DNA from 2 places in the Pseudomonas leptonychotis genome. Region 2 is predicted to be linked to the other one. Evidence: predicted binding sites of a transcription regulator. Region 2 holds the regulator's gene; the other holds the start of a gene.
The links. The regulator sigma-54, encoded in region 2, starts transcription at its own class of promoters, with help from an activator protein. The targets are predictions, from matches to a motif close to ANTGGCATNNANNTTGCTNT.
Positions count from the first base shown of each region.

Region 1 (15,224 bases), on a different contig from region 2:
TCAGGCTCGCGACTTTCGCCAGGCTCAACAACCGCCGGACAACGTCAGTGACAGTGCCAAACCTTTAACTCTGGCCTCGCTCAACCTTGGCGACCCCCGCGTCGACAAAGCCATTCGCCAAGCGGAACGCCTGCTGGAGAAAGACATCCCGATTCTGGTGCATGGCGAAACCGGGGTGGGTAAGGAAGTCTTCGTCAAAGCCCTACACCACGCCAGTTCGCGTGCCAGCCAAGCATTTATTGCGGTGAACTGCGCGGCCATTCCAGCCGAGCTGGTCGAGTCCGAACTGTTTGGCTATGAAAAAGGCGCGTTTACCGGTGCCAACCAAAAGGGCAGCATTGGCCTGATTCGCAAGGCCGACAAAGGCACGTTGTTTCTCGACGAAGTCGGCGATATGCCGCTGCGCGTTCAGGCGCGTTTGCTACGCGTGCTGCAAGAGCGCTGCGTACAGCCGCTGGGAAGCAGTGAACTGTATCCAGTGAATATCCGTTTGATCTCTGCCACCAACCGGCCGCTGCGCCAAGATGTGGAGACGGGGCTCTTTCGCCAGGACCTTTACTACCGCATCAGCGGCCTCAATTTAGAGCTGCCTGCGCTGCGCGAGCGCACGGATAAAGCGGCCATGGTTCAACGCATTTGGGATTACCACCGCGAGCCGCAGCAGTGGGCCGGGCTAAGCCAGGAAGTACTGAGTCTGTTTGAGCGTCACCCTTGGCCCGGTAACCTGCGTCAGCTGAGCAGCGTCTTGCAGATTGCCCTGGCCATGGCCGAGGACCAGCAGATCCGCGCCGAACACCTTCCAGATGATTTTTTTGCAGATTTGCAGCCGCCAACAGTACAAACACTCGCCCCACATCCACCACCGCCACCTCTGGCCAGCACCAGCACGGATGATCTGGCCAGCCAATACCAGGCCTGCGGCGGTAATATCTCGCAGCTGGCGCGCAGCCTCGGGGTTAGCCGCAACACGCTGTATAAACGGTTACGGGAAACGGGCCTGACGGCGCGCTAGCACAGGCCGTAGCGCCTGCTGCACTTGGCTTGCTCAGCCTTTTTAACCTCCCAGGGACTTATACGAGCCTGACAGGGTCAAAAACCGGTAATAGCCAATTACAGGTTTGCGCTGCGTCCACAGCCACATAGACTCCGCGCCCACCTCGACCTCCAGCGCCCCGCCCTGCCAACCCTTGTCCCCTCGCGAGCCAAAGCCTAATGCGATACCCCGCAACTCCAACCAGTGCTCTTTCGCGAACCACCCAACTGGTCTACGCCTTGATCAGCATGGTGCTCTTGAGCGCCTGCAGCAGCGTTGCGCCGCCCCAACCAAACCCTGAAATTGAGCCGATCCGCTTTCTCCTGAGTTTCGATGACGGCCCCAGCGCCAGCACCTCCAGCAATCCAACCGCACAAATCCTCGACACCCTGATGAACAACCCAGTCCAGCCAGAGATCAAGGCACTGTTCTTTGTCCAGACCCGCGCCGCCGCAGCCGGTGGCAGCGTGCAAGGCCAGGCATTGCTGCAACGCCAGCAACGCGAGGGGCACCTGTTGGGTTTTCACACCGCCACCCCTGGGCACGCTAACCACCGCTTTCTCAGCCCTGCTGCACTGGAACAATCGTTGAAAGATGGCGTGAGCGACCTGACCGCCATCAGCGGCATCGCGCCGCGACTGGTCCGCCCCCCCTTTTGGAACTACGACGAGCGTACCTTCGAAGCCTATCAAGCGCATGGCTTGCGCTTACTGTTGACTGACCTGAGCGCCAACGATGGCAAAACCTGGGGAATCAATGGCAGCCTACGCCGGCGGAGCAATCTACGCGACCAACTGGCGCGGGCTGCGCAGCAGATCAACGTAGGCGCCTTACCTGCGGTAGACGGGGTGATTCCGGTGGTGGTGACCTTCCATGACCTCAACCCCTATACCGCGCGACATATGCAGGAATACCTGCAAATCCTTATGGATGTGGCTGAAGATGTTGGCCTGGCCACCGATAAACAGCCGTTTTATGACAACCGTGACGCCCTGCAACGCGCTGCCCTCAGGCGCGCTCTGGGCGACCCACAGCAGTACGCCCGCCTACCGGGGCTGTGGAATTGGATTTGGAACTAACAAGCAACGCGCAATAAAAAGGCCGCTCAAGAGCGGCCTTCTCAATCCAACAGCAAAACTAGTCAGCCAAACGCCAGGTTGTCGCGCCTTTGCCGTCTTCGAGCACCACCCCCATGGCCGTAATCTGGTCGCGAATACGATCGGATTCAGCCCAGTTCTTCTCGGCGCGGGCTTGCAGGCGCGCAGCAATCAACGCATCAACTTCGGCAGCATCAACCTTGCCGGCGGCACCGGCCTGCAGAAACGCCTCAGGCTCAAGCTGCAGCACACCCAACACCCCGGCCAGCTCCTTCAAGCGCGCCGCCAGCCCAGCGGCTGCCTGCACATCGGTTTCCCGCATGCGGTTGATCTCGCGCGCCAGCTCGAACAATACGGCGCAGGCTTCCGGCGTACCGAAGTCATCATTCATGGCTGAGCTAAAGCGCTCAACAAAGGCTTCGCCGCCAGCCGGCAAGGCTTCCGGCAGACCTTTAAGCGCGTTGTAGAAACGCTCCAGGGCGCTCTTGGCATCCTTGAGGCTTTCTTCGGAATAGTTGATCGGGCTGCGGTAGTGGCTCGACACCAGCAGGTAGCGCACCACCTCCGGGTGGTACTTCTCCAGCACATCGCGAATGGTGAAGAAGTTGTTCAAGGACTTGGACATCTTCTCGCCGTTGATGCGGATCATCCCGCAATGCATCCAGGCGTTCGCATAAGGCTTGCCAGTGGCTGCCTCGCTCTGAGCAATCTCGTTTTCGTGGTGCGGGAATTCCAGGTCGCTGCCGCCACCATGAATATCGAAGGTCTCACCCAGGCAGCAGGTCGACATCACCGAGCACTCGATATGCCAGCCCGGACGGCCCGCGCCCCATGGCGACTGCCAGCTCGGCTCGCCGGGTTTGACGCCTTTCCACAAAACGAAGTCCAGCGGGTCTTGTTTAGCCTCATCGACTTCAATACGCGCGCCGATGCGCAGGTCTTCGATCTTCTTGCGCGACAGTTTGCCGTAGCCCATGAACTTGGCGACGCGGTAGTACACATCACCATTGCCGGGGGCGTAGGCGTAACCCTTGTCAATCAGAGTCTGGATCATACTCAGCATGCCCGGAATATGGTCCGTGGCACGCGGTTCCATGTCGGGCTTGAGGATATTGAGCCGTGCTTCGTCCTCATGCATCGCCGCAATCATGCGTTCGGTGAGTGCGTCGAACGACTCACCGTTTTCATTGGCGCGGTTGATGATCTTGTCGTCGATGTCGGTGATATTGCGTACGTAGGTCAGTTCATATCCGCTAAAGCGCAACCAGCGGGTGACCAGGTCAAAGGCCACCATGCTGCGACCGTGGCCAATGTGGCAGTAGTCGTAGACGGTCATGCCGCACACGTACATGCGCACCTTGTTGCCATCCAGCGGTTTGAAGGCTTGTTTGCTTTTGGTCAGCGTGTTGTAGATCGAGAGCATCGGCATTCCTTGGAAAACCACGGGCCAGCCTGCCGGCCCGCGTCAAATCAGAGCGTTTGAGCCTTAAGCCCAAGAGTCGCGCAGGGTCACGGTACGGTTGAAGACGGGCGCGCCCGGCTTGCTGTCCTTGATGTCGGCACAGAAGTAGCCTTCACGTTCGAACTGGAAACGCTCTTCCGGGGCAGCATTGCCCAGCGAGGGCTCGGCGCGACAGCCTTTTAGCACCACCAGAGACTCGGGGTTGATGTTGTCGAGGAAGCTGCCGCCGTCTTCGTCCTTCTCCGGGTTCGCGGAGCGGAACAGACGGTCGTACAGGCGCACTTCACACTCAACACTTTCTGCAGCCGGCACCCAATGAATCACGCCCTTGACCTTGCGGCCTTCAGGATTCTTACCCAGGGTGTTTTCGTCGTAACTGCAGCGCAGCTCAACAATATTGCCCTCGGCATCCTTGATCGCCTCGTCGGCACGAATCACGTAGCTGCCGCGCAAACGGGCTTCGCCACCGGGGATCAGGCGCTTGAAGCCGGCCGGCGGGACTTCTTCGAAGTCGCTGGCATCGATATAGATCTCGCGGCCAAACGGCAGCACCCGTACGCCCATATCCTGCTTGGGATGGCGCGCCAACTCCAGGTTCTCGACCTGACCTTCTGGGTAGTTGGTGATCACTACTTTCAGCGGTTTGAGCACGCACATGGCGCGAGCGGCGTTGGCGTCGAGGTCATCACGGATGGCGAATTCAAGCATGCCCACATCCACCACGCCGCCCGCGCGGTTAACACCAATCATGTCGCAGAAAGTACGGATCGAGGCCGGGGTGTAGCCACGACGACGGAAACCCGAGAGGGTCGACATGCGCGGGTCGTCCCAGCCATTAACGTGCTTCTCATCGACCAGCTGCTTGAGCTTGCGCTTGCTGGTGATGGTGTAATTCAGGTTAAGGCGAGCAAATTCATACTGACGCGGCTGCGCCGGAACCGGCAGCTGGGCCAAAAACCACTCATACAGTGGGCGGTGGTCTTCGAACTCAAGCGTGCAGATCGAATGGGTAACGCCTTCAATAGCGTCCGACTGCCCATGAGTGAAGTCGTAGCTTGGGTAAATACACCACTTGTCGCCGGTCTGATGGTGATGCGCGTGGCGAATGCGGTAAAGAATCGGGTCGCGCAGGTTCATGTTCGGCGAGGCCATGTCGATCTTCGCACGCAGAGCACGAGCGCCGTCAGGGTACTCACCCGCCTTCATACGGGCGAACAGGTCGAGGTTCTCTTCAACGCTGCGCTCACGGAACGGACTGTTCTTACCTGGTTCGGTGAGGTTGCCGCGGTACTCGCGGGCCTGCTCGGGCGACAGGTCACAGACATAGGCGTTGCCCGCTTTGATCAACTCAACGGCCCAATCATGTAGCTGGTCGAAATAGTTGGAGGCATAGCGCGCCTCCCCAGCCCACTCAAAACCCAGCCATTGCACATCACTTTTGATCGCGTCGATGTATTCCTGGTCTTCCTTGGCCGGGTTGGTGTCGTCGAAGCGCAGGTTGCACTCACCGCCCAGCTCCTGGGCCAAGCCGAAGTTCAGGCAAATCGACTTAGCGTGGCCGATGTGCAGGTAACCGTTAGGCTCCGGCGGAAAGCGAGTGATGATTTTCGCGTGCTTACCGGTATCCAGATCAGCCTGGACGATGGGGCGAAGAAAGTTAGCGGCGGCGACAGTTTCTGGCTTGCTCATGAGGTCCTTGGCGAGTGCGTGGCACGATTCAGAGCCTGTTCACAACCTTTCGAGCTAGAGCTAAACGGTGACGGAAATAGCCGAGAAAGCGGAGTTTACGAATGTAAATGAGCATTTCTAGGTGGTTTTCAACGCCGTTCAGCCAACGCGCAGCAGGTTGTGGATAGGCTCTCAGGGTAGGCCGGCTTATACAAAGCGCTTATCATAGCCGAAGCTGTCAACCCCCTGACAGGCCCAAGAACCGCTTCAAGCGCCTTTGCTTACCGCCAATACGTGTAAACAAACGAAATTGATTCGGCTCACGGATTTATCGACAGAGCGATTACCTACATGATCAAGCTGCACACCAACCACGGCGTTATCACCCTAAACCTGTTCGAAGACAAAGCCCCGGAAACCGTGGCCAACTTCAAGCAGTACGTATCTGAAGGCCACTACGACAACACCGTATTCCACCGCGTGATCAGCAACTTCATGATCCAGGGCGGTGGTTTTGAGCCGGGCATGAAGCAGAAAACCACCCGCGCCACCATCAAAAACGAAGCCAACAACGGTGTAGCCAACAAAATCGGCACCGTGGCCATGGCCCGCACCATGGAGCCGCACTCAGCGAGCGCGCAGTTCTTTATCAACGTCGGCGACAACAGCTTCCTCAACCACAGCGCACCGACCGTGCAAGGCTGGGGCTACGCGGTATTCGGTGAAGTGGTTGAAGGCATGGACGTGGTAAACGCCATCAAGGCCGTTGCCACCACCAGCAAATCCGGCCATCAAGATGTACCTGTAGAAGACGTCATCATCGAGCGTGCTGAGATCGTTGAGTGATCCTACTGATCTCTGATCTGCACCTAGAAGAGGAGCGCCCGGACATCAGCCGGGCGCTCCTGCATTTCCTCGAAACCCGCGCGATTCATGCTGACGCCCTGTATATCCTCGGCGACTTCTTTGAAGTGTGGATTGGCGACGACGCCATGAGCCCCTTTCAACACTCGATTGCCCAGGCCCTGCGCCACCTTAGCGAGCGCGGTACACGCCTCTATCTGATGCATGGCAATCGTGACTTCCTCCTCGGCAAGAAGTTTTGCCAGGCTGCTGGCTGCACCCTGTTGCCAGACCCATGCGTGATTGAACTGAACGGCGAACGCGTGCTGCTGATGCACGGCGACAGCCTGTGCACCCTGGACATCGGCTACATGAAACTGCGCCGCTGGCTACGCAACCCGATTTCGCTGTTTATTTTGCGCAACCTGCCGCTGAGTACTCGACAGAAATTGGCACGCAAGCTGCGCAATGAAAGCCGCACGCAAACGCGGATGAAAGCCAGCGAGATTGTCGACGTCACGCCGGACGAAGTGCCGCGCATTATGGTCGAGCACGGCGTACGCACCCTGATTCACGGCCATACCCATCGCCCGGCCACGCACTCGCTTCAGGTCAACGGCGAAGCGGCGCAACGCATTGTGCTGGGTGACTGGGACAAACAAGGCTGGGCACTGCAGGTCGACCGCCAAGGCTTTCAACAAAGCGCATTCGAACTGGAGCCTCTTGAGCCCAGCTAACTACCGGCAAGTGCGGCAAACCGCTCAAACGACAGTGATGCGAGCGATCACTGCGCGGCAGTGACCTTGCCGCGATTTTGAGAACACAGCGCTAAGGCCGCAAACCCCAAGCAGCAAAGCTACGCACTTGGGGTATCGCTGTTTTAGAGAGACGGAATCCCGCTGTGAAAGCGCATTTCTGTATCCGGCGACTCGATCAATTCCTGCTCAGCCACCCTCACCCGCTCAATGGCCTGATTGACGTCACGCTCATCACCGTACTGATAAGCCAGCTTCAGGTATCCCTGAAAATGCCGCGCCTCGCTTTTCAGCAAACCAAAGTAAAACTTGCCTAGCTCTTCATCCAGATGTGGCACCAATGCCTCAAAGCGCTCACAACTGCGCGCCTCGATAAATGCACCTACCACCAGGGTATCCACCAGCTTGACCGGCTCATGACTGCGCACCACCTTGCGCAGACCTGAAGCGTAGCGCGCCGCCGAGACTGGGCGCAGGCCAATTTTGCGGCGTTTCATGATGCGCAGCACCTGTTCGTGGTGCACCAACTCTTCGCGCGCCAAGCGCGACATGGCATTGAGCAGATCCGCGTAGGTGCTGTACTTAGCCATCAGGCTCAGCGCCGTGCTAGCGGCCTTGAATTCGCAGTTCTTATGGTCAATCAACAGCGTCTGCTGATCAGCCAAGGCGGCAGCGATCCAGCCATCGGGGGTGCGGCAACCGAGAAACTCATGAATCTCCGGCAAGCTCATGGGCACACGTCCATAGCCAAGGACTGTGGCTTCACCAGTAAGCATCCGGGCATGAAAGCAAAACAGCGCGGCGAGTAATCGTTTTCAGCTAACAGATACATAAATTCACAAAAATAGGCAGGCGGGAGTGATGGGGGTTGCAGGGCGGCCATTATACGAATGAGCGTACGAACAGCCACTCGATTGATACCGATCAACTACCAAGCAGGTGGCGGCGTTCTATAGTGAAGCCAGTTCAACCGACTGCACATGGAGATGATCATGCAAGCTATTCGCAGCATTTTGGTGGTGATGGAGCCAAATCACGCAGAAGGTCTCGCCCTAAAGCGCGCCAAACTGATTGCCGGCGTTACTCAATCGCACTTGCATTTGTTGGTGTGCGACAAAAAGGGTGACCACAGTGATTACCTGCGCGACCTGACTGGCTTGCTCGACAGCGAAGGTTTCAAAACCTCCAGCCAACAAGCCTGGCATGAGAACCTGCACCAAACCATTATCAGCGTGCAGCAGGCCGAAGGCTGCGGCTTGGTGATCAAACAGCACTTCCCTGACAACCCGCTGAAAAAGGCCTTGCTCACCCCTGATGACTGGAAGCTGTTGCGCTACTGCCCGGCCCCCGTGCTGATGGTCAAAACAGACAAGCCCTGGGCAGGTAGCGTCATTCTGGCCGCGGTTGATGTGGGTAATGCCGATGGCGAACACCGCTCCCTACACACCAGCATCGTCAGTCATGGCTTCGATATCGCGGCCCTGGCCAAAGCCGAACTGCACGTGATCAGCGCCCACCCTACGCCCATGCTTTCGGCTGCCGACCCGACATTCCAGCTTAAGGAAACCATCGAGGCGCGCTACCGCCAACAGTGCAAAGCCTTTCAAACCGAGTATGAGATCCGCGATGAGCACCTGCATATCGCCGAAGGCCCCGCTGATGCACTGATTCCGCATATGGCGCACCAACTCAAGGCCGGTGTCACAGTGATTGGCACAGTGGCGCGCACCGGGATCTCCGGGGCCCTGATCGGCAATACTGCTGAAGTGATTCTCGACTCGCTAGAAAGCGACATTCTGGTGCTCAAACCAGACGACATCATCGCTCACCTGGAAGAACTGGTCGCCCAGCGCTGACCACCAGCCCTGAAACAACAAAGCCGCCTCTAAAGGCGGCTTTGTTGTTTCAAATCTCGAGTTAAACCCTGACGTCCAACCCTTCACGCAAAAAACGCGGCGCGATATAGCGCTCGTAATGCGCTTCGGATAACAGAAAGAATTCGCGATCAATCGCATCGCGCAGCTCTGGCAGGTTCCACTCACGAAACTCCGGCAACAGCACCATGCCATAAGCATCCAACTGACTGATCACCCGTGCACCTCGGGCAATCAACTGATAGGCCCAGCAATACGGCGATTGCTGCGGCACAAAGCGAATCTTGCGCTGCTCCAACTGACTACGCAGGCGCTGCGTATCAAAAATCTCGATTTTCCCGGCCATCACCTGCACCAGCAGGACTTCCAAACGCAGCCAGACCGCGTGTTTCTCTTCCTCGTTATAGCCGTTCCAATTAATCACTTCATGATGGAAACGCTTGCAGCCACGGCAGACCAAATCGCCGTAAACAGTGGAGCACAGGCCGACACAAGGGGTTTTGATGCGTTGGTTGGACATAACAAATGACGCTGACACTGGCGAATAGGCTGGCATCTTAGCCCTTTGTCTAAGGCAGATCACCCCTATATAAGCGGGGCCTTTCGCTTAACTTTATCAAAGCTTTCCAGTAGAATCGGCCGGCCTTTTAAAGGCAGCAACGTCCGTTGGAAGCTGTTTTCAAAGCGTCACGAGCACAGTCAATCCTGCAGGTTCGATGTTGGTGCCGACCCTTGAGCCACCCTTCAAGTGTCGTCACCAGCCCTCATCCAACCCGTCCTGCCGGCGTAAAACTTTGAAAACAGCTTCTGCAAGAGAACGATGAAACCTCGGCTAAACGGCCCATAAAGCCATGAAGCGCCTGGTTCGTTGTTTTCTGGATCGCGTCCCGGACAGCCTAAGGGACCACTGATGAGGGTAATAACTGTGCTTGAAGCCTATCGCAAACATGTAGCAGAGCGTGCCGCTCAGGGTATCGTGCCCCAGCCGCTGAACGCCGAACAAACCGCAGGCCTGATCGAGCTGCTGAAAACTCCGCCAGCCGGCGAAGAAGCCTTTCTGCTCGACCTGATCACCAACCGCGTACCACCAGGCGTCGACGAAGCCGCCTACGTCAAAGCCGGTTTTCTCTCTGCCATTGCCAAAGGCGAAGCCACCTCCCCGCTGATCAGCAAGCAACACGCTGTTGAGCTGCTGGGCACCATGCAAGGCGGTTACAACATCGCCACCATGGTTGAGCTGCTTGATGACAGCGAACTGGCTGGCGTGACTGCCGAGCAACTGAAGCACACCCTGCTGATGTTCGACGCCTTCCACGACGTCGCCGAGAAAGCCAAAAATGGTAACGCTCACGCCAAAGGCGTGCTGCAGTCCTGGGCTGACGGCGAGTGGTTCAAGAACCGCCCAACCCTGGCCGACAAGATCAGCCTGCGCGTGTTCAAGGTCACCGGCGAAACCAACACCGACGACCTGTCCCCGGCTCCAGACGCCTGGTCGCGCCCGGACATCCCGCTGCACGCCCTGGCCATGCTGAAAATGGCCCGCGACGGCATCGTGCCGGACGAGCAAGGCGTAACCGGCCCGATGAAGCAAATCGAAACCATGCGCGGCGAAGGTTTCCCTATCGCTTACGTGGGTGACGTGGTCGGTACTGGTTCTTCGCGTAAATCCGCCACCAACTCGGTGCTGTGGTTCTTCGGCGACGACATCCCGAACGTGCCGAACAAGCGCGCTGGCGGCTTCTGCTTCGGCAGCAAGATCGCACCGATCTTCTACAACACCATGGAAGACGCCGGCGCTCTGCCGATCGAATTCGACGTGTCGAACATGCACATGGGCGACGTGATCGACCTGTACCCGCATGCTGGCAAAGTCTGCAAGCACGGTACTGATGAAGTCCTGACCACCTTCGAAATGAAGACCCCGGTCCTGCTCGACGAAGTGCGCGCTGGCGGCCGTATCCCACTGATCATCGGCCGCGGTTTGACCGAGAAAGCCCGTGCCGAGCTGGGCCTGGGCCCAACCAACCTGTTCAAGCTGCCTGAGCCACCAGCCACCAGCACCAAGGGTTTCACCCTGGCGCAGAAGATGGTCGGCAAGGCGTGCGGTCTGGCTGAAGGTCAAGGCGTACGCCCTGGCACTTACTGCGAACCGAAGATGACCACCGTCGGCTCCCAGGACACTACTGGCCCGATGACCCGTGATGAGCTGAAAGACCTGGCTTGCCTGGGCTTCTCCGCCGACCTGGTCATGCAGTCGTTCTGCCACACCGCGGCGTATCCAAAGCCAATCGACGTGACCACTCACCACACCCTGCCGGATTTCATCCGCACCCGTGGTGGCGTATCCCTGCGTCCAGGCGACGGCATCATCCACAGCTGGCTGAACCGTATGCTGCTGCCGGACACCGTCGGTACCGGTGGTGACTCGCACACCCGCTTCCCGATGGGCATCTCCTTCCCAGCCGGCTCCGGCCTGGTCGCGTTCGCTGCGGCTACCGGTGTTATGCCACTGGACATGCCAGAGTCCATCCTGGTGCGCTTCAAAGGCACGCTGCAGCCCGGCATCACCCTGCGTGACCTGGTGCATGCCATCCCTTATGTGGCCATTCAGAAAGGCCTGCTGACTGTCGAGAAGAAAGGCAAGATCAACGCCTTCTCGGGTCGCATCCTTGAGATCGAAGGCCTGGACGAGCTGACTGTCGAGCAAGCGTTCGAGTTGTCCGACGCCTCGGCCGAGCGCTCGGCTGCTGGTTGCACCATCAAGCTGCCGGAAAAAGCCATCGCCGAGTACCTGCGTTCGAACATCACCCTGCTGCGCTGGATGATCAGCGAAGGCTACGGCGATGCACGCACCATGGAACGTCGCGCCCAAGCGATGGAAGCCTGGTTGGCTGATCCTAAGCTGATGGAAGCTGACAAGGACGCTGAGTACGCCGAGATCATCGAAATCGATCTGGCCGACATCAACGAGCCGGTCCTCTGCGCACCGAACGACCCAGACGATGCGCGTCTGCTGTCGAGCGTTGCCGGAGAGAAGATCGACGAAGTGTTTATCGGTTCGTGCATGACCAACATCGGTCACTTCCGCGCTGCCGGTAAGCTGTTGGAAAAAGTCGAAGGCTCCCTGCCGACTCGCCTGTGGCTGTCGCCGCCGACCAAAATGGACCAGCATCAGCTGACCGAGGAAGGCTACTACGGCATCTACGGCAAAGCTGGCGCACGTTTGGAAATGCCAGGTTGCTCGCTGTGCATGGGTAACCAGGCGCGCGTTGAGGCCAACTCCACTGTGGTATCGACCTCGACCCGTAACTTCCCTAACCGTCTGGGCGATGGTGCCAACGTCTACCTGGCTTCGGCCGAGTTGGCTTCGGTAGCAGCCATTACTGGCAAGCTGCCGACCGTTGAGGAATACATGGTCTACGCGAAGGAAATCGACACCATGGCAGCGGACGTTTACCGCTACCTGAGCTTCGATCAGATCGCCGAGTTCCGTGAAGCCGCTGCGAACGCCAACATCCCGGTCGTTCAAGCCTAACGAAACAACGCATCACGCTGCATGTATAAAGAAAGCCCCGCCTCGTGCGGGGCTTTTCTTTGTGCCTGGCTTGTCGCGCATAAAGGCCAAGAGTTCCCGTTTATATGGGCGCAGCAACACAGCAAAGACCATCAGGAAAGACTCATGAAGCACTGGATTATTGCCGCACTCTGCGTATTCAGCCTGGCCGGCTGCAGCAGTGAATACATCATCAGCACCACCGACGGGCAGTTACTGACCAGTGATGGCAAGCCGAAACTGGACAAAGGCACTGGCATGATCGAGTTCACCGACAGCGAGGGCCGTAAACAACAAATCCCACAAAGTTCGGTCAAGCAGATGCTAGAACGCTAAGCCTGCCCAGCCCTACAACGAACCCCGCCACTGCGGGGTTCGTTGTATCTGAGGCCTGCCATCTGCGCTGGCACATGCATTGCTTTGTTTAGCTCAAAGCCTTTCCAACGGCGGAAACGGTTCAACTAGACAACGGTGTCGTATCACTCGCAAACAGTAGCCGCGAGCGGTACGGCACCTTTTTGTGTGGCCACAGGTAAAGCACCATGAATGAGCACGACATCAGCCGCAGCACTGCCCCGGAAAAACCGGTACTGAATATCGGCTTTATGGCCCTCACCGACGCTGCCTCCGTTATCGTAGCCGCCACCCAGGGCTTCGCTGAAAAGCATGGCCTGACCCTCAACCTGCAGCGTCAGGCCTCCTGGGCCACCTTGCGTGACAAATTGCTGAGCGGTGAGCTGGATGCAGCTCATAGCCTCTACGGACTGATCTATGGTGTGCAACTGGGACTCGGTGGTGCGCCCAGCACGGATATGGCCGTACTCATGGGCCTTAACCAGAATGGCCAGAGCATCAACCTCTCGCCCGCGCTACAAACCGCTGGCGTGAACACTGGCAGCGCACTGGCGCAGCGCGCGCACCAATCAGGTGCAAAATTAACCTTCGCCCAAACCTTCCCCACCGGCACCCATGCCATGTGGTTGAACTACTGGTTGGCCAGTCAGGGCATTCACCCGCTTACCGATGTCGACAGCGTCGTCGTACCGCCACCGCAGATGCTCGCTCACCTCAAGGCTCGGCGCATCGATGGTTTTTGTGTGGGCGAGCCCTGGAGTGCTCAGGCGGTGGATGAACAGATGGGCTGCACCCTAACCACCAGCCAAGCGATCTGGCCGGATCATCCGGAAAAAGTCTTGGGCTGCACCCGCGAATTTGCCGCACAGCACCCTAACAGCGCCCGCGCACTGATCATGGCCGTACTGGAAGCCAGTCGGTTTATTGATGAGAGTGAAGAGAACCAACGTAGCACCGCGCAACTGCTCAGTGGCAGCGAGTATGTCGACGCCCCACTCTCGGCCATCCAGCCGCGCTTTCTCGGCCAGTACCAGGACGGCCTCGGTCATGCCTGGCAAGACGTCCATCCATTACGTTTTCACGCAGGTGGAGCGGTTAACCAACCCTATCTGTCCGACGGCATGTGGTTTATGACCCAGTTTCGCCGCTGGGGCTTGCTGCGCGACGACCCGGACTACCTGGCCGTTGCCCGCCAAGTGCAACAACTCGAGCTTTATCGACAGGCTGCCGAGGCTCTCGGCATCGACGTACCAAGCGAGATGCGCAGCAGCCAATTGCTCGATGGCCAGGTATGGGACGGCAACGACCCGGCCGGCTATGCCCGCAGCTTTGCCCTGCACGCGCTGGCTGATGGCCCGATCAGCGCCCAGCAGGAGAGTCGCTAATATGCTGCGCATTCTGCTGATCAATGACACACCCAAAAAAGTTGGACGCCTCAAAGCGGCACTGATTGAGGCCGGCTTTGAGGTGATTGATGAGTCCGGCCTGACTATCGACTTGCCCGAGCGCGTCGAAGCGGTTCGCCCTGACGTGATTCTGATCGACACCGAGTCGCCCAGCCGCGATGTGATGGAGCAGGTGGTACTGGTCAGCCGCGACCAACCGCGACCTATCGTCATGTTCACCGACGAACACGACCCTGGCGTCATGCGTCAGGCGATCCAAAGCGGCGTCAGCGCGTACATCGTTGAGGGCATCCATGCCCAGCGCCTACAGCCGATCCTTGATGTCGCCATGGCGCGCTTTGAGAGCGATCAGGCGCTCCGCGCGCAGCTACAGGCACGCGATGCTCAGTTAGCCGAACGCAAACGCATCGAGCTGGCCAAGGGACTGCTGATGAAGATGAAAAGCTGCGACGAGGAGCAGGCCTACACCCTAATGCGCCGCCAAGCCATGAGCCGCCAGCAAAAGCTCTCGCAAGTGGCTGAGCAAATCATCGCCATGCACGACATGCTCGGCGGTTAAAGGGGTAATTTGCGCAGGATGGGATAAGGCGCGTAGCGTCGATAAATCTTGATTAACCACGATGGGTATCGTGAAGGACATCCATCTCCCTCACCCTATGGGCAGCTAAAGCGGTGCAATACAGCACCCTGCCGCTTTGGCGCTGCGCCAACCGCTTCTATGGCTGTACCTCTGAGTTTGACGGCAACTGCTCTGGACAGCCGCACCCCGGCCGTCTTATCTTCGCCGCCTGGCCAGCACACTGGCCAACGTCGCTCGGACGGTTCCGGGCGCTTACGTTTGCGAGATAGACATGACTGACTCACGTCCGCCGCGCCGCTTTGCGCGCATCGATCGACTCCCCCCTTATGTTTTCAACATTACTGCCGAGCTGAAGATGGCCGCGCGTCGCCGCGGTGAAGACATCATCGACTTCAGCATGGGTAACCCGGATGGCCCCACGCCGCCGCATATTGTCGAAAAACTGGTGCAAGTCGCCCAGCGTGAAGACACTCACGGTTACTCAACGTCGCGCGGCATTCCGCGCCTGCGCAGGGCTATTTCGCGCTGGTACAAAGACCGCTACGAAGTCGAGATCGATCCGGAAAACGAAGCCATTGTCACCATCGGCTCCAAAGAAG
Region 1 is NZ_RFLV01000002.1:67,072-82,295, reverse strand. Features, by position in the region: gene D8779_RS11045 (sigma-54-dependent Fis family transcriptional regulator) at 1-1,012, shown strand, start outside; gene D8779_RS11040 (polysaccharide deacetylase family protein) at 1,282-2,112, shown strand; gene cysS (cysteine--tRNA ligase) at 2,171-3,553, opposite strand; gene D8779_RS11030 (glutamine--tRNA ligase/YqeY domain fusion protein) at 3,617-5,281, opposite strand; gene D8779_RS11025 (peptidylprolyl isomerase) at 5,612-6,106, shown strand; gene D8779_RS11020 (UDP-2,3-diacylglucosamine diphosphatase) at 6,103-6,840, shown strand; gene D8779_RS11015 (MiaE family protein) at 6,984-7,589, opposite strand; gene D8779_RS11010 (universal stress protein) at 7,851-8,714, shown strand; gene D8779_RS11005 (DUF1289 domain-containing protein) at 8,776-9,252, opposite strand; gene acnB (bifunctional aconitate hydratase 2/2-methylisocitrate dehydratase) at 9,658-12,267, shown strand; gene D8779_RS10995 (YgdI/YgdR family lipoprotein) at 12,412-12,621, shown strand; gene D8779_RS10990 (CmpA/NrtA family ABC transporter substrate-binding protein) at 12,828-14,024, shown strand; gene D8779_RS10985 (ANTAR domain-containing response regulator) at 14,026-14,604, shown strand; gene alaC (alanine transaminase) at 14,897-15,224, shown strand, end outside.
Region 1: D8779_RS10990 (CmpA/NrtA family ABC transporter substrate-binding protein) is a predicted target of sigma-54. The motif match lies at 12,688-12,707, and genes of this name have one in related genera.

Region 2 (15,224 bases):
CTGGTGGTGTTTGGTCTGGCTCAGTTGGTACAGCTGTGGCTGAATGCCCTGACCGGCAGTCGTCCGCCAACCTTGGCGTTCGTGTTGCCGGCGCTGGTTAGCGCCTTGCTCTGGCCTTGGGTTTGCACCCTTTTGCGTGGGCTGCATCAACGTCTGGGCGTCAACTAAGCAAGGCATCTTGGCCTTGCGTTTATCCGACAGGGAGAAGTCAGCATGGCCACCCTTTATCTCGCTTCCGGATCGCCGCGTCGCCGTGAGCTGCTGACGCAAATTGCCGTGCCCTTTCGCACACTAATCGCCCCAATTGATGAAAGTGCATTGCCAGACGAGTCGCCAGTCGCCTATGTAGAGCGTCTGGCGCTTGCCAAGGGGCAGGCTGGACTGGCGGAATTGATCGACTCTCAGGACGCTGTTGTGCTCGGTGCTGATACGGCCGTGGTGCTCGACGGGCGCATTCTCGGTAAGCCCGCCGATCGTGATGAGGCGTTGGCGACCCTCAGTGCGCTGTCTGGACGCAGCCATCAAGTGCTGACGGCCGTAGCGCTAGTGAGTCGCGAACGGGTCGCTTCACGGGTGGTCACAAGCCAAGTAACGTTCCGCGCGCTGAGCCTGGCTGAAATTGAGGCCTATTGGGCTAGCGGCGAGCCGCAGGACAAGGCTGGGTGTTACGGTATTCAAGGTCTGGCGGCGGTGTTCGTCAGTCAGTTGCACGGCAGTTATTCGGCGGTGGTGGGTTTGCCGTTATGTGAGACTGCTGCGTTGCTCGCAGAATTTGCTATTCCGTGCTGGCAGTCGTTGCCAGATCACAGTCAAGAGGTTGCGGGTCGCGGGTGAATGACCGCCTTTATCGGCGCTGATTCCGGGCTTTCAGCTTTATCTCAGAAGAGATGAGCGCATGAGTGAAGAGATCCTGATCAACATCACGCCGATGGAATCGCGCGTGGCGGTGGTGGAAAACGGCGTGTTGCAGGAAGTACACGTTGAGCGCACGCAGAAGCGTGGCATCGTCGGCAATATCTATAAAGGCAAAGTGGTGCGTGTGCTGCCGGGCATGCAGGCGGCCTTTATCAACATCGGCTTGGAACGTGCCGCGTTTATTCATGCGGCGGAAATTTCCAGCCGCGAAGGCTCTGCAGTGGAGAGCATCAGCGCGCTGGTGCACGAAGGCCAGAGCCTGGTCGTGCAGGTGACCAAGGACCCGATTGGCAGCAAGGGCGCCCGCCTGACCACGCAGCTGTCCATTCCGTCGCGGTACCTGGTTTACATGCCACGCACAGCGCACGTCGGCATCTCGCTGAAGATTGAGGATGAGGCTGAGCGCGAACGCCTCAAGCAAGTGGTGACCGATTGCGTGGCCGCCGAAGGTATTGAAGAAGCCGGCGGTTTTATCTTGCGCACCGCCGCCGATGGCGCGGGTGCCGATGAAATTCTGGCGGACATCCGCTACCTGCGTCGCCTGTGGGAGCAAATCGCCACGCAGATGAAGGTCGGCTCGACGCCGCTGGTGATTTACGAAGACCTCAGCCTGGCCCTGCGCACCCTGCGTGACCTGGTGAGCCCGAAGATCGAGAAGATTCGTGTCGACTCGCGTGAAACCTTCCAGAAAATTACTCAGTTCGTTGCTGAGCTAATGCCTGAAATCGCTGATCGTCTCGAGCATTACCCTGGAGAACGGCCGATTTTCGACCTCTACGGGGTCGAGGATGAAATCCAGAAGGCGCTGGAGCGTAAGGTGCCACTTAAATCGGGTGGCTACCTGATCATCGACCCGGCCGAGGCGATGAGCACCATCGACGTGAACACCGGTGCCTTTGTGGGCCACCGCACGCTGGAAGAGACCATCTTCAAAACCAACCTGGAAGCCGCCACGGCGATTGCCCGCCAGCTGCGCCTGCGCAATCTAGGCGGGATCATCATCATCGACTTCATCGATATGGAAGATGAGGAACACCAGCGCCAGGTGCTGCGCACCCTGGAGAAACAGCTGGAACGCGATCATGCCAAGACCAATATCATCGGCATCACCGAGCTGGGCTTGGTGCAGATGACCCGCAAACGCACCCGTGAAAGCCTCGAGCAGGTGCTGTGTGAGCCGTGCAGTTGCTGCCAGGGCCGCGGCAAGCTGAAAACCCCGGAAACCACCTGCTACGAGATCTTTCGCGAAATTCTGCGCGAGGCGCGGGCCTATCAGCCGGAAGGCTATCGGGTGTTGGCTAACCAGAAGGTGGTTGATCGCTTGCTCGATGAAGAGTCCGGCAATGTCGCCGATCTTGAGGCATTTATCGGTCGCACCATCAAGTTCCAAGTTGAGACCATGTACTCCCAGGAGCAATACGATGTGGTGTTGCTCTGACATGCGTACATACCGCCCGAGTGTGAACTGAATGCAGGTCTTTGCGCGCGGTTTTGCCCTGCTGCTGCGTGGCGCACTGGGTTTTTGCGCCTTGGCACTGGTGCTGGCGGCCCTGTATGTCAGCCTCGGCCGCGAGTTGGTGCCTTTGGTGGCCGAATACCGCCTGGAGGCCGAAGACAAAGCGCGTGAGGCGTTGGCGATGCCGGTGAAAATCGGTGCATTGGAAGGCCTGTGGCAGGGCTTTTCTCCGGTGTTCACGGCCCATGACGTGGCGATTGGCGAGGGTGGCGCGGCGCTGCAGCTGGACCAGGTGCGGGTGGTGCCCGATGTGCTGGCCAGCCTGTTAGCGCGCCAAGTTCGAATTGCCCGGTTAGAGCTCGACGGCGTGCAGCTGGTGGTGGCGCAAAGTGAAGACGGTAATTGGTCGCTCAAGGGCTTGCCCCCGCGCAGCGAGCCCGCGCCCTTTGATCTGGCTCAGGTGTTGGCCCAGTCACAGGCGGTTAAGCGGCTGTCGCTGCTCAATAGCCAGGTGACCGTGCAGGCCTTCAATCAGCCGGTGCGTACCTTGACCTACGTCAACCTCACCGTGCGCAATGGCAGTGCTCGACAGCGCCTGGATGGTCGTGTGCTGCTACCGGATGGCCAGCCACTCGCCCTGCAAGTGCGCACACGTTTGCGTGCAGAACACTGGCAGAAGGCGGAAGCCGATGTGTACCTGAGCCTGCCGCAAAGTGATTGGGCGGCCTGGGTGCCGGCGAGCCTACTGGCGCAGTGGCGGCTTGAGCAGCTGCAGCTCGGTGGAGAGGTCTGGCTGAGCTGGGCCAAGGGCGGTGTACAGCGCGCTGTCAGCCGTTTGCATGTGCCCCAGCTCAAGGCCGGTTATGCCAAGCGCAAATCAATAGCACTGAACAATGTGGCCCTAAATGCCTATTTCACCCGTACGGAGTCGGGTTTCAAGCTGTTACTGGATGATCTGGCGTTCAGTCGCGATGACAAGCGCTGGGGTGAGGTGAGCCTGGCACTGACCCAGCAGGCCGAGAGCGCCGAAGTGCAGGAGCAATGGTTGCTCGGCATCGACCGCCTCGATCTGGCGCCGTTGCAACCGCTGGTGGCGGCGCTTGCGCCACTGCCGGATAACGCCTTGGCGCTGTTGGAGCAGCTGGATCCGCACGGCGCGCTGCGCAATATTCAGCTCGACTTGCGACCACAGCTAACTGACAGCAAGCGCTTACAGTTCTCGGCCAACCTAGAACGTGTTGGTTTTGCGGCGTGGCACGGCTCGCCGGCGGCGGAGAATGTCAGTGGCAGCATCGGTGGTGATTTGGGGCAGGGTGAACTGCGCGTCGATAGCGAAGATTTTTCCCTGCACTTTGACACCCTGTTCCCCAATCCCTGGCACTACAAAACCGCCAACGCCCTGCTGACCTGGCAGATTGATGAGCAGGCGTTTACCTTGCGCAGCCCGTATCTGCAGGTGGTGGGTGACGAAGGCCCCGCTGCCGGTGATTTCCTGATTCGTTTGCGCATCGACCCAAGCGAAGAGGACTACATGGACCTTCGTGTGGGCCTGCGTAACGGCGATGCACGCTACACCGAAAAATACCTGCCCAGCCGCTCACCGGGCTTGAGCCATGAGCTGGATGCGTGGTTGAAGACTGCCATTCGAGGCGGTGCGGTAGATGAAGGCTATTTCCAGTACCAGGGCTCGCTGAACAAGGGCGCCGAGAATGCCGCACGCAGCATCAGCCTGTTCTTCGCCGTACATGACGCTGAACTCGCCTTTCAGCCCGGCTGGCCCGCGCTGCGTGAGGGGCGTGGGCAAGTATTTATCGAGGACAGCGGCGTGCGCGTCGAACTGGCTGAGGGGCGTTTGCTCGATAGCCAGGTGCGCAACGCCCAAGCGCTGATCGCGACCTCATTACCTGGCAAGCCGCCGCGCTTGCTGCTAACCAGCGAGCTGAGCAGCAGCGTCAAGGATGCCCTGCATATTTTGCAAAAAGCCCCGATCGGCACGGCAGAAACCTTTGCCGGTTGGAGTGGTGAAGGTGCGCTGACCGGCAAGCTCAAACTCGACTTGCCGCTGCGCAAGGGGCTGGCGCCTGAAGTGGTGGTGGACTTTGCCACGCAAGGCGCGCAGCTCAGCCTGACTAACCCGGCGTTGCAATTCAGTCAGTTACAGGGGGCTTTTCGTTACAACACCGCGAGCGGTCTAAGTGCCCCGGATATTCGCGCCCAGGTGCTTGGCCATGCGGTGCGTGCCAAGGCGTTGGCTGAGGGCAGTCGTGGTAAGGCGCGCAGCCGTATCGAAGCCAGCGGGCAGATTGCTGTCAAGGAACTGAGCACTTGGTTGGGTGTTACTCAGCCGCTGCCGGTCAGTGGCAACCTGCCTTATCGCCTGAACCTCACTCTGGACGGCGCCGACAGTCAGCTGCGTGTGAGCTCCACCCTCAAGGGGGCGGCGATTACTCTTCCAGCACCATTCGGCAAGACAGTGGACGAGGAGCGTGCAACACAGTGGCGCATGAGCCTGGGCGGTCGCGAGCAGCGTTACTGGCTGGATTATGCGCAGTTGCTGAGCCTGACGTTTGCAGCGAGTCCGGGTCAATTTAACCAGGGCCGTGGTGAAATTCGTTTAGCCGACGGCCCGGCAAACCTGCCAGCGGGTCAAGGTTTACGGGTGCGTGGGCGAGTCGCCGAGCTGGATTGGTCGGCCTGGCAACAGGTGTTACAACCTTATGCCAGCGTGCCAGTCAATGATGCGCAGCGTTTGTTCAAAGATGCGCAATTGCACATTGGCCGTTTTAACGGTTTTGGTATCAGCCTCGATACGTTGGCCGTGGGTGTTACGCGCGAGGCTGCGACGTGGATGGTGAGCCTCGACAGTCCGCAGCTGAAAGGCCAGGTTGGGGTGCCGGATGGCGGCCAGGCGCCGATTGCACTGGCGCTCGACTACCTGCGTTTGCCCGCAGCCGCGCCCAAGGCTGCGGTTGAGCCTGTGGTGGACGCGCCAGATGCGTTGGCGGCCGTTGATCCGAGCAGTTTCCCGGCGCTGGATGTGCGTATCAGCGAGGTTTTTCAAGGCGTCGAGCCCCTGGGTAGCTGGTCACTCAAGGCGCGCCCGGTAAGCGCAGGTGTGCGCTTCAGTGAGTTGGACCTCAACCTTAAAGGACTCAAGATTGCTGGGCAGGCCTCTTGGCAGCACACGGCCAACGGTGTGCGTACGGCCTACAAAGGCCGGTTGGGTGGTGCAGACCTGGCCGATGTGTTGATTGCCTGGGGTTTTGCGCCCACGGCCAGCAGCCGAAGCTTTCATCTGGATGTGGACGGTGACTGGCCTGGTTCGCCGGCCTGGTTCGGCCTGAAGCGCTTTAGCGGCTCGCTGGATGCTTCTCTGCGTAAAGGGCAGTTCTCGGAAGTTGAAGGGCCTGCTTCGGCGCTTAGGGTCTTCGGTCTGCTGAATTTCAATTCGATTGGCCGACGCTTGCGCCTGGACTTCTCCGATCTATTGGGCAAAGGCCTGAGCTATGACCGGGTCAAGGGTCTACTGGAAGCCAAGAGCGGCGTGTTCGTAACCCGTGAGCCAATCGCTCTGGAAGGGCCGTCGAGCAACCTTGAGTTGAATGGCACGCTGGATATGACCACAGACCGCATCGATGCCAAATTGTTGGTGACTCTGCCGGTGACTAACAACCTGCCGTTGGCGGCGCTTATTGTCGGTGCGCCAGCTATTGGTGGGGCGCTGTTCATTGCCGATAAGCTGTTGGGTGACCGCGTTGCGCGGTTTGCCAGTGTGCAGTACGACGTCACAGGGCCTTTGAAAAGTCCGGATATCAGTTTCGATAAGCCCTTCGAAAAACCGCAGTAAACCCCCAGCGATTGATAGGCAGCCGTGCAGTCTGCCGCTATGGCTTGTAAGCTCAAGCTTGGTATTGGCATTGAGATAAGGCAGACATGAGCCTCGCAGTTGTTCAAATGGTCAGCCAGGACGATGTCCTGGCCAATCTGGCGCAAGCTCGGCAGTTGCTTGAGCAGGCTGCTGCGCAAGGCGCGCGGCTGGCTGTCTTGCCTGAGAACTTCGCGGCCATGGGGCGGCGTGATCTCGCCGCATTAGGGCGTAGCGAGGCGCTGGGCGAAGGGCCTATCTTGCCCTGGCTGCGACAGGCAGCCCGCGACTTAAAGTTGTGGATCGTCGCCGGCACATTGCCCCTGCCTCCGGACGGTGAACCCGAGGCCAAGGCGCACGCCTGCTCTTTGCTGATCGATGAGTGCGGTCAGCGGGTGGCGCGCTATGACAAGCTGCACCTGTTTGATGTGGATGTCAGTGACAGCCAGGGGCGTTACCGCGAGTCCGATGACTACGCGTTCGGCAGTCAGGTGGTGGTGGCGGATACCCCGGTGGGGCGTCTGGGGCTGACGGTCTGTTACGACTTGCGCTTTGCCGAACTCTATAGCGCCCTGCGTGCGGCAGGTGCGGAATTGATCAGCGTGCCAGCGGCGTTTACGGCTGTCACCGGGGCGGCCCACTGGCAGGTACTGACCCGTGCGCGGGCAATCGAGACGCAGTGCTACGTGCTGGCAGCCGGGCAGGGTGGCACGCATCCCGGCGGGCGCGAAACCTTTGGTCATTCGGCGCTCATCGACCCCTGGGGGCGTGTACTCGCAGAGTTGCCGCACGGGCCGGGCGTGCTGCTGGCCGAACGCGATGCCGTCGAGCAGGCGGCGATTCGTCAACGCATGCCGGTGATGCGACATAAACGATTTTTTGCAGCGGCCGAACCGCGGCTGCCAGGTTTGGAGTAGCTATGAACAATATGTTGGTGTCTGTCAGTGAGCATCTGCTCGGCGCAGGCGGTTTGACCATTGATCACCTGCCCGGCGTTTTGGCTGAGTTGGCCGGGCCGGGAATTGATGCCGCTGACCTGTATTTTCAGAGCCAGGTGTCGGAAACCTGGGCGTTGGAAGATGGCATTGTCAAAGAGGGCAGCTTCAACCTCGATCAGGGGGTGGGGGTGCGCGCCCAGTCCGGCGAGAAAACCGGCTTTGCCTACAGTAACGCGATTACTGCCGACGCCCTGAGCCAGGCTGCGCGTGCCGCCCGCTCCATCGCGCGGGCTGGCCAGAGTGGCCGTGTACAGGCCTTCAGCAGCCCGCTGGTCAAGCCGCTGTACGCGCAGGACAACCCGCTGGATGTACTGGGCCGGGCGGAAAAGGTCGAGCTGCTCAAGCGTATTGATGTCGCTACGCGTGCGCTCGATCCTCGCATTCAGCAAGTCTCAGTCAGCTTGGCTGGCGTCTGGGATCGAGTTCTCGTCGCCGCGACTGACGGCAGCCTGGGTGCCGATATCCGTCCGTTGGTGCGCTTCAATGTCAGCGTGATCGTTGAGCAGAACGGCCGCCGTGAACGGGGCGGGCATGGCGGTGGTGGGCGCACCGATTACCGCTATTTCCTCGAACAAACCAGTAATAACGAAGAACGGGCCATGGGCTATGCCCGTGAGGCTCTGCGCCAGGCGTTGGTCAACCTAGAAGCGATTCCAGCGCCCGCCGGTAGCATGCCCGTGGTGATGGGCGCTGGCTGGTCCGGCGTGCTGCTGCACGAGGCGGTCGGTCATGGTCTGGAGGGCGACTTCAACCGCAAGGGCAGTTCGGCCTACAGCGGTAAAATCGGTGAAAAGGTGGCGTCGAGCCTATGCACCATCGTCGATGACGGCACCTTGTTTGAGCGTCGCGGCTCGCTGAGCATGGACGATGAAGGCACGCAGACCCAATGCACCACGCTGATCGAAAACGGCGTACTCAAGGGCTATATTCAGGACAAGCTGAATGCGCGGTTGATGGGTGTGGCAGCGACGGGGAATGGGCGGCGCGAATCCTATGCGCACCTACCGATGCCGCGCATGACCAACACCTACATGCTCGCCGGTGAAAGTGACCCGGAAGAAATCATCCGTTCGGTGAAAAAGGGCATCTACTGCGCCAACCTAGGCGGCGGTCAGGTCGATATCACCAGCGGCAAATTCGTGTTTTCCACCAGTGAGGCTTACCTGATTGAGGACGGCAAGATTACCGCGCCGGTCAAAGGCGCGACCCTGATCGGCAATGGCCCGGAAGCCATGAGCAGGGTGTCGATGGTCGGCAACGACCTGGCGCTGGACAGTGGCGTGGGGACGTGCGGGAAGGACGGCCAATCGGTGCCCGTTGGTGTGGGTCAGCCGACGCTGAAGATTGATGCGATTACTGTAGGTGGAACGGGCAGCTAAGGGTTCGAAATGGGTTAGCCATGGGGCTCACCCACCTGAATGCAGCGTGCGTAGGTTGGGTTAGCCAAGGCGTAACCCACCCTCAAGGTAAGCTCAACGCAAGCCGCGTTGCGCTTCATCCAGCTCGCGGATGTATTTGAAAATTTTGCGTGAAGCGGCCGGTACTTTGTCTTGCGCCAGTTCGTGCTGGCTCTGACGGATCAGTTGGCGCAAGTGTTGGCGGTCTGCGTCGGCATATTCGCTAACAAAGGCTTCCAGTGTGTCATCGTTACCGTTGATCAGCCGGTCGCGCCAGCGTTCTAGGTTATGGAAGCGTTCGTTGTACTGGCGGGTGGAGGCATCCAGCTGGTCGAGCAGGGTCAGGATGGACTCAATGTCCTGATCGCGCATCAATCGACCAATAAACTGCACATGGCGTTTCTTCGCAGCGTTGGCCGTGTGCTTGGGTGCTTCGGCAAGTGCGCGGCGCAGCTCGTCGGTTAGCGGCAGCTTATTCAGCAGGTCGAGTTTCAGGGTGGTTAGGCGTTGCCCCAGATCTTGTAGCGCATGAAATTCGCGCTTGATTTGGGTTTTGCTCTTCTCGCCGGAGAAGTCGTCAAGGTATTCAGACATGGTGGCGGTCCAATGGAAAACGCCGACATGATAGCAGCAAGTTTCCAGCTGTAAGCGTCTGGCCTGTGTGGCCGCGTTTGCCGCTTATCGTTCAGGAGTGTTTATGAGTGCAGTAGATACCGTCGGCCCGCAGGGCGTGCCGCAATTGCAGGCCCAGGTCGAGCAGATTATTGCCGAAGCCAGAAAGCAGGGTGCGAGTGCCTGCGAGGTGGCTGTGTCGGTGGAGCAGGGCTTGTCTACCACCGTGCGCCAGGGTGAAGTGGAAACGGTTGAGTTCAACCGTGATCAAGGCTTTGGCATCACCCTCTATGTCGGTCAGCGCAAGGGTTCGGCCAGCACCTCGGCCAGTGGTGACGCGGCGATTCGAGAAACAGTCGCCGCTGCTCTGGCCATCGCCAAGCATGCCTCTGAAGATGAATGTGCCGGTTTGGCTGATGCTGGGCTGATGGCCCGTGAGTTGCCGTCGCTGGATCTGTATCACGCCTGGTCGATCACCCCGGAGCAGGCTATTGAGCAAGCATTGAGCTGTGAAGCTGCCGCCTTTGCGGCTGATTCACGGATCAAGAACGCAGACGGCACCACCCTCAATACTCATCAAGGTTGCCGGGTTTACGGCAACAGTCATGGTTTTGTCAGCGGCTATGCCAGCACTCGGCACAGCCTCAGTTGCGTGATGATTGCCGAAGCAGACGGGCAGATGCAGCGGGACTACTGGTATGACGTTAACCGTCAAGGTGAGCTGTTGGCCGATGCGGCCAGCATTGGTCGCCGCGCCACCGAGCGTGCTGTCAGCCGTTTGGGCGCACGCCCGGTGCCAACCTGTGAAGTGCCGGTGCTGTTCGCCGCCGAGTTGGCGGGCGGGTTATTTGGTAGCTTCCTGGCGGCCATCTCCGGCGGCAACCTGTACCGTAAGTCATCGTTTCTTGAAGGCACATTAGGGCAGCAGTTGTTCCCTGAGTGGCTCAAGCTGGACGAGCGCCCGCATATTCCACGTGCCTTGGGTAGCGCGGCCTTCGATGGTGACGGCCTGGCGACTTATGCCAAATCCTTCGTCGAGCGCGGCGAGCTGTTGTCCTATGTGCTGGGCACCTATTCCGGTCGTAAGCTGGGCATGCCTAGCACCGCTAACTCCGGTGGTGTGCATAACCTGTTTGTCAGCCATGGTGATGAAGACCAGAAAGCCCTGCTCAAGCGTATGGGGCGCGGCCTGTTGGTCACTGAGCTGATGGGGCAGGGGCTGAATATGGTGACCGGCGACTATTCGCGTGGCGCCGGCGGTTATTGGGTGGAGAACGGTGAGATCCAGTTCCCGGTTCAAGAGGTCACTATCGCGGGCAACCTGCGTGACATGTTCAAACAGATTGTTGCGGTGGGTAATGATCTGGAGCTGCGCAGTAATATCCGTACGGGCTCAGTACTGATCGAGCGGATGACCGTTGCAGGCAGCTGATTGGCAGGCATAGAAAAGGGGCTGAACGCTTAAGCGCTCAGCCCCTTTTCTATTGGGTGACGTGTTACTCGCCTTCGTCGAAGAAGTTGTTGATCAGTTCGCAGAGTGCGGCGATTGCATCGCCATCCTGTTCACCTTCGGCGTGCAGGTGCACGGTGGTGCCCTTGCCTGCCGCGAGCATCATGACCGCCATGATGCTCTTGCCGTCGACCAGGCTGTCGGGTGTGCGGCCGACTTTGACTTGGCAAGGAAACCGCCCGGCGACGCCGACAAACTTGGCCGCAGCGCGGGCATGCAGGCCAAGCTTGTTGATGATGATGATTTCGCAGGCGGGCATCGCGGCAATTCCTTAACTGAGGTCGCGGTGACGAATCTGAACATTTTTCAGAATGGGCTTAAGCGTCTCGCCAATACGATTGGCCAGGTAGACCGAGCGATGGTGGCCGCCGGTGCAACCAATGGCCACCGTGACATAGGCGCGGTTGCTCGCGGCAAAGCGGGGTAGCCACTTGGTCAGGTAGGCGAGGATATCCTGGTACATGTCTTCAACATCGGCCTGGGCTGAGAGGTATTCGACCACCGGTTGATCCAACCCAGAAAAATCGCGTAAATCGGGTTTCCAGTAAGGGTTGGGCAGGCAGCGCACATCGAACACCAGGTCGGCATCCACTGGCATGCCACGCTTAAAACCAAAGGACTCGATTAGGAATGCGGTGCCCGGCTCAGGCTGATTGAGCAGGCGCAGCTTGAGGCTGTCACGCAGCTGGTACAGGTTGAGATGGGTGGTGTCGATCTTCAGGTCAGCCAGGTCGATGATTGGGCCGAGCAGCAGGCTTTCATCGGCAATGGCTTCGGCCAACGAACGACTCTCGTTGGTCAGCGGGTGACGCCGGCGGGTTTCTGAAAAACGTTTGAGTAAGGTTTCTTCGTCAGCATCCAGGTAGATCACATCGCACTTGATGTGCCGAGCGCGTACCTCTTCGAGTAACTCGGGAAAGCGCTTGAGGTGGCTCGGCAGGTTGCGCGCGTCGATGGAGACGGCGACCTGTGGATGCAGCAACTCGGTGTGCACAAGCGCCCGCTCGGCCAGCTCAGGCAGTAACCCGGCTGGCAGGTTGTCGATGCAGTAGAAGCCGTTATCCTCCAGTACATCAAGGGCGGTGCTTTTGCCTGAACCGGAGCGGCCGCTGACGATGATCAGGCGCATGCTTAAGCTCGATTGAGTTGGCTTTGTACGTCAACTACGACCTGGTACAGCGCTTCGCTGCTTTCAGCTTGACGCAAGCTGGCGCGCACATCGCTGCGGTCGAGCATGCTGGCGATCTGTCTCAGCAACTCCAGGTGAGCATCGGTGGCCGCTTCAGGCACCAGTAGGACAAATAGCAAATCCACTGGCGCACCGTCGATCGCGTCGAAGTCAACGGCGGCGTCGAGACGCAGCACTGCACTGATCGGCGCGCTACAGCCGGGCAGACGGCAGTGCGGAATGGCGATGCCATTACCGAAACCGGTTGAGCCGAGCTTTTCGCGGGCGATTAGGCTTTCGAAAATGTCTTGGCCATCCAGGTCAGGCAGCTCGCGCGCCACCAGGTTGGCAATCTGTTCGAGAACACGTTTTTTGCTGCCACCCGGCACGTTCACTAAAGAACGGCCGGGGGTCAGGATGGTTTCAAGTCGGATCATAGGAGATAGACGACGTCAGCGGGCCATAGCGCCCTGTTGACGATCGAGCTGTTTTTCCTTGTGTTTGATGAGTTGTCGGTCGAGTTTGTCAGTCAGTAAATCGATGGCGGCGTACATGTCTTCATGCTCGGCATTGGCGACGACTTCGCCGCCTGCAATGTGTAAGGTCGCTTCGATTTTCTGTTTGAGCTTTTCGACCTCCATGATGACCTGTACGTTGGTGATCTTGTCGAAGTGGCGCTCCAGTCGTCCAAGTTTCTCGACGATGTAGTCGCGCAGGGCGTCGGTCACATCCAGCTGATGTCCACTGATGTTGACTTGCATACCGCTTTCTCCTTGTTGCCGTGTGTAAGAGGCAGGCGAGAGGCCTGCCGCCGGAACACTGTGGCGTGGAAGACTCTGGCAGAACGAGCCTGGCACGGTCGCTAATCACTATTGGCAGTATGGCTGCTTTTGAGCAAAGGCGAGGCCTGGGCGTGTACTGTGCAGTGCTTTGATCTTCCTTCTGTGTGCCGCCTTAGATCAATCGTTTACGCTCACTGGAAGGCGCTATTCCGAGGGATTCACGGTACTTTGCGACCGTGCGGCGGGCTACTTGAATGCCTTGTGCTTCCAGTAAACCAGCGATCTTACTGTCACTCAACGGCTTTTTCGCATTTTCCGCGGCCACCAGTTTTTTGATGATGGCGCGGATCGCAGTCGACGAGCATTCGCCACCCTCGGAGGTGCTCACGTGGCTGGAGAAGAAGTATTTCAGCTCGTAAATGCCACGCGGCGTATGCATGAATTTCTGTGTGGTCACCCGTGAGATGGTTGACTCGTGCATGCCTACGGCTTCGGCAATATCGTGCAGAACCAAGGGCTTCATCGCTTCGTCGCCGTAATCGAGAAAGCCGCGCTGATGTTCGACGATCTGCGTGGCTACTTTCATCAGGGTTTCGTTGCGGCTTTGCAGGCTTTTGATAAACCAGCGCGCTTCTTGCAGCTGGTTGCGCATAAAGGTGTTGTCAGCGCTGGAGTCGGCGCGTTTCACAAAACCGGCGTATTGCGCGTTGACCCGCAGGCGTGGCATGGCCTCCTGGTTCAGCTCTACCAGCCAGCGTTCGTTGTGTTTGCGCACGATCACATCGGGCACTACATATTCGGGTTCGCTTGATTCGATTTGCGAGCCGGGGCGCGGGTTGAGGCTTTGAATCAGGTCGATCACCTGGCGCAGCTCGTCTTCCTTGAGTTTCAGGCGGCGCATTAGCTGGCTGTAGTCGCGGCTGCCAAGCAGGTCGAGGTAGTCACTGGCCAGACGCTGTGCTTCGCTCAGCCAGAGCGTTTTGGCGGGCAGCTGGCGCAGTTGCAGGAGCAGGCACTCGCCCAGGTTCCGCGCGGCGATCCCGGTGGGCTCGAATTGTTGAATGCGGTGCAGCACGGCTTCGACTTCGTCGAGCTCGATGTCCAGCTCCGGGTCGAACGCCTCGACCACTTCCTCGAGAGTTTCTTCGAGATAGCCCTGGCTGTTGATGCAGTCAATCAAGGTCACGCCAATCAGGCGATCCTTGTCCGACATTGGGGCTAGATTGAGTTGCCAGAGCAGGTGGCTTTGCAGGCTCTCACCGCTAGACGTGCGAGTGGTGAAGTCCCATTCGTCGTCATCATTGGTGCTGCTGGGCAAACTGCTGGCGCTGGTCTGGTAGATGTCTTCCCAGGCAGTGTCGACGGGTAGCTCGTTAGGAATGCGCTCGCCCCAGTCACCTTCTTCAAGGTTGTCCACGGTTTGCGTGGCTTCCTGGTAGTTGGTTTCTTGGTACGGCGTTTCAGGCTGTTCGCTGGGTGTGGCGCTTTCTGCGCCATCAGCCATGGGGTCCGAATTGTCGAAGTCATCGCCTTCTTCCTGGCGCTCGAGCATCGGGTTGGACTCCAAGGCCTCCTGGATCTCTTGTTGCAGATCCAAGGTGGACAGTTGGAGCAGGCGGATGGCCTGTTGCAGCTGCGGTGTCATCGTCAGCTGCTGGCCCATTCTCAGGACTAGCGATGGTTTCATTGCAGACCTTATTTACCGGCGTCTGTGCGCAGCCACTACAGGGCGCTTTTAAAAAGCGCCACTAGGAAGCAAATTATATGCCTGACTCTAAAGGTTTTGCCTAGCCTTGGCTGCAGTAGGCTTAAGAAAAGCCGTGGTTACAGCCTGAACTCATGCCCCAGATACACTTCTTTCACTGTCTGGTTGGCCAAGATGGTTTCGGCATCGCCTTCGGCGATGAGTTGACCATCACTGACGATATAGGCCGTTTCGCAAATATCCAGGGTCTCGCGCACGTTGTGGTCGGTGATCAACACACCGATGCCCTTGGCTTTGAGGTGGTGAATGATTTGCTTGATGTCGCCGACCGAGATCGGATCGACACCTGCGAAGGGCTCATCGAGCAGAATGAATTTGGGGTTGGTCGCCAGGGCGCGAGCAATTTCCACGCGACGGCGCTCACCACCAGACAAGCTCATGCCGAGGTTGTCGCGGATATGGCTGATGTGGAATTCCTGCAGCAAACCTTCAAGTTCCTTGCGGCGCGCGGCGCCATCGAGGTCTTTGCGGGTTTCCAGAATGGCCATGATGTTGTCGGCCACGCTGAGCTTGCGGAAAATCGAGGCTTCCTGCGGTAGGTAGCCAATACCCGCACGGGCACGGCCATGCATGGGTTGGTGGCTGACGTCGAGGTCATCGATCATCACGCGACCCTGATCGGCCTGAACCAGGCCTACGATCATGTAGAAGCAGGTGGTTTTGCCTGCCCCGTTGGGGCCGAGCAGGCCGACAATCTGCCCGCTGTCGATGCTCAAGCTGACGTCGCGCACGACCTGACGGCCTTTGTAGCTCTTG
Region 2 is NZ_RFLV01000003.1:291,017-306,240, reverse strand. Features, by position in the region: gene mreD (rod shape-determining protein MreD) at 1-168, shown strand, start outside; gene D8779_RS15735 (Maf family protein) at 214-834, shown strand; gene rng (ribonuclease G) at 896-2,353, shown strand; gene D8779_RS15725 (YhdP family protein) at 2,385-6,218, shown strand; gene D8779_RS15720 (carbon-nitrogen hydrolase family protein) at 6,305-7,153, shown strand; gene tldD (metalloprotease TldD) at 7,156-8,613, shown strand; gene yjgA (ribosome biogenesis factor YjgA) at 8,707-9,225, opposite strand; gene pmbA (metalloprotease PmbA) at 9,329-10,675, shown strand; gene D8779_RS15700 (HPr family phosphocarrier protein) at 10,740-11,012, opposite strand; gene rapZ (RNase adapter RapZ) at 11,025-11,882, opposite strand; gene ptsN (PTS IIA-like nitrogen regulatory protein PtsN) at 11,885-12,358, opposite strand; gene hpf (ribosome hibernation-promoting factor, HPF/YfiA family) at 12,374-12,682, opposite strand; gene D8779_RS15680 (RNA polymerase factor sigma-54) at 12,876-14,390, opposite strand; gene lptB (LPS export ABC transporter ATP-binding protein) at 14,528-15,224, opposite strand, start outside.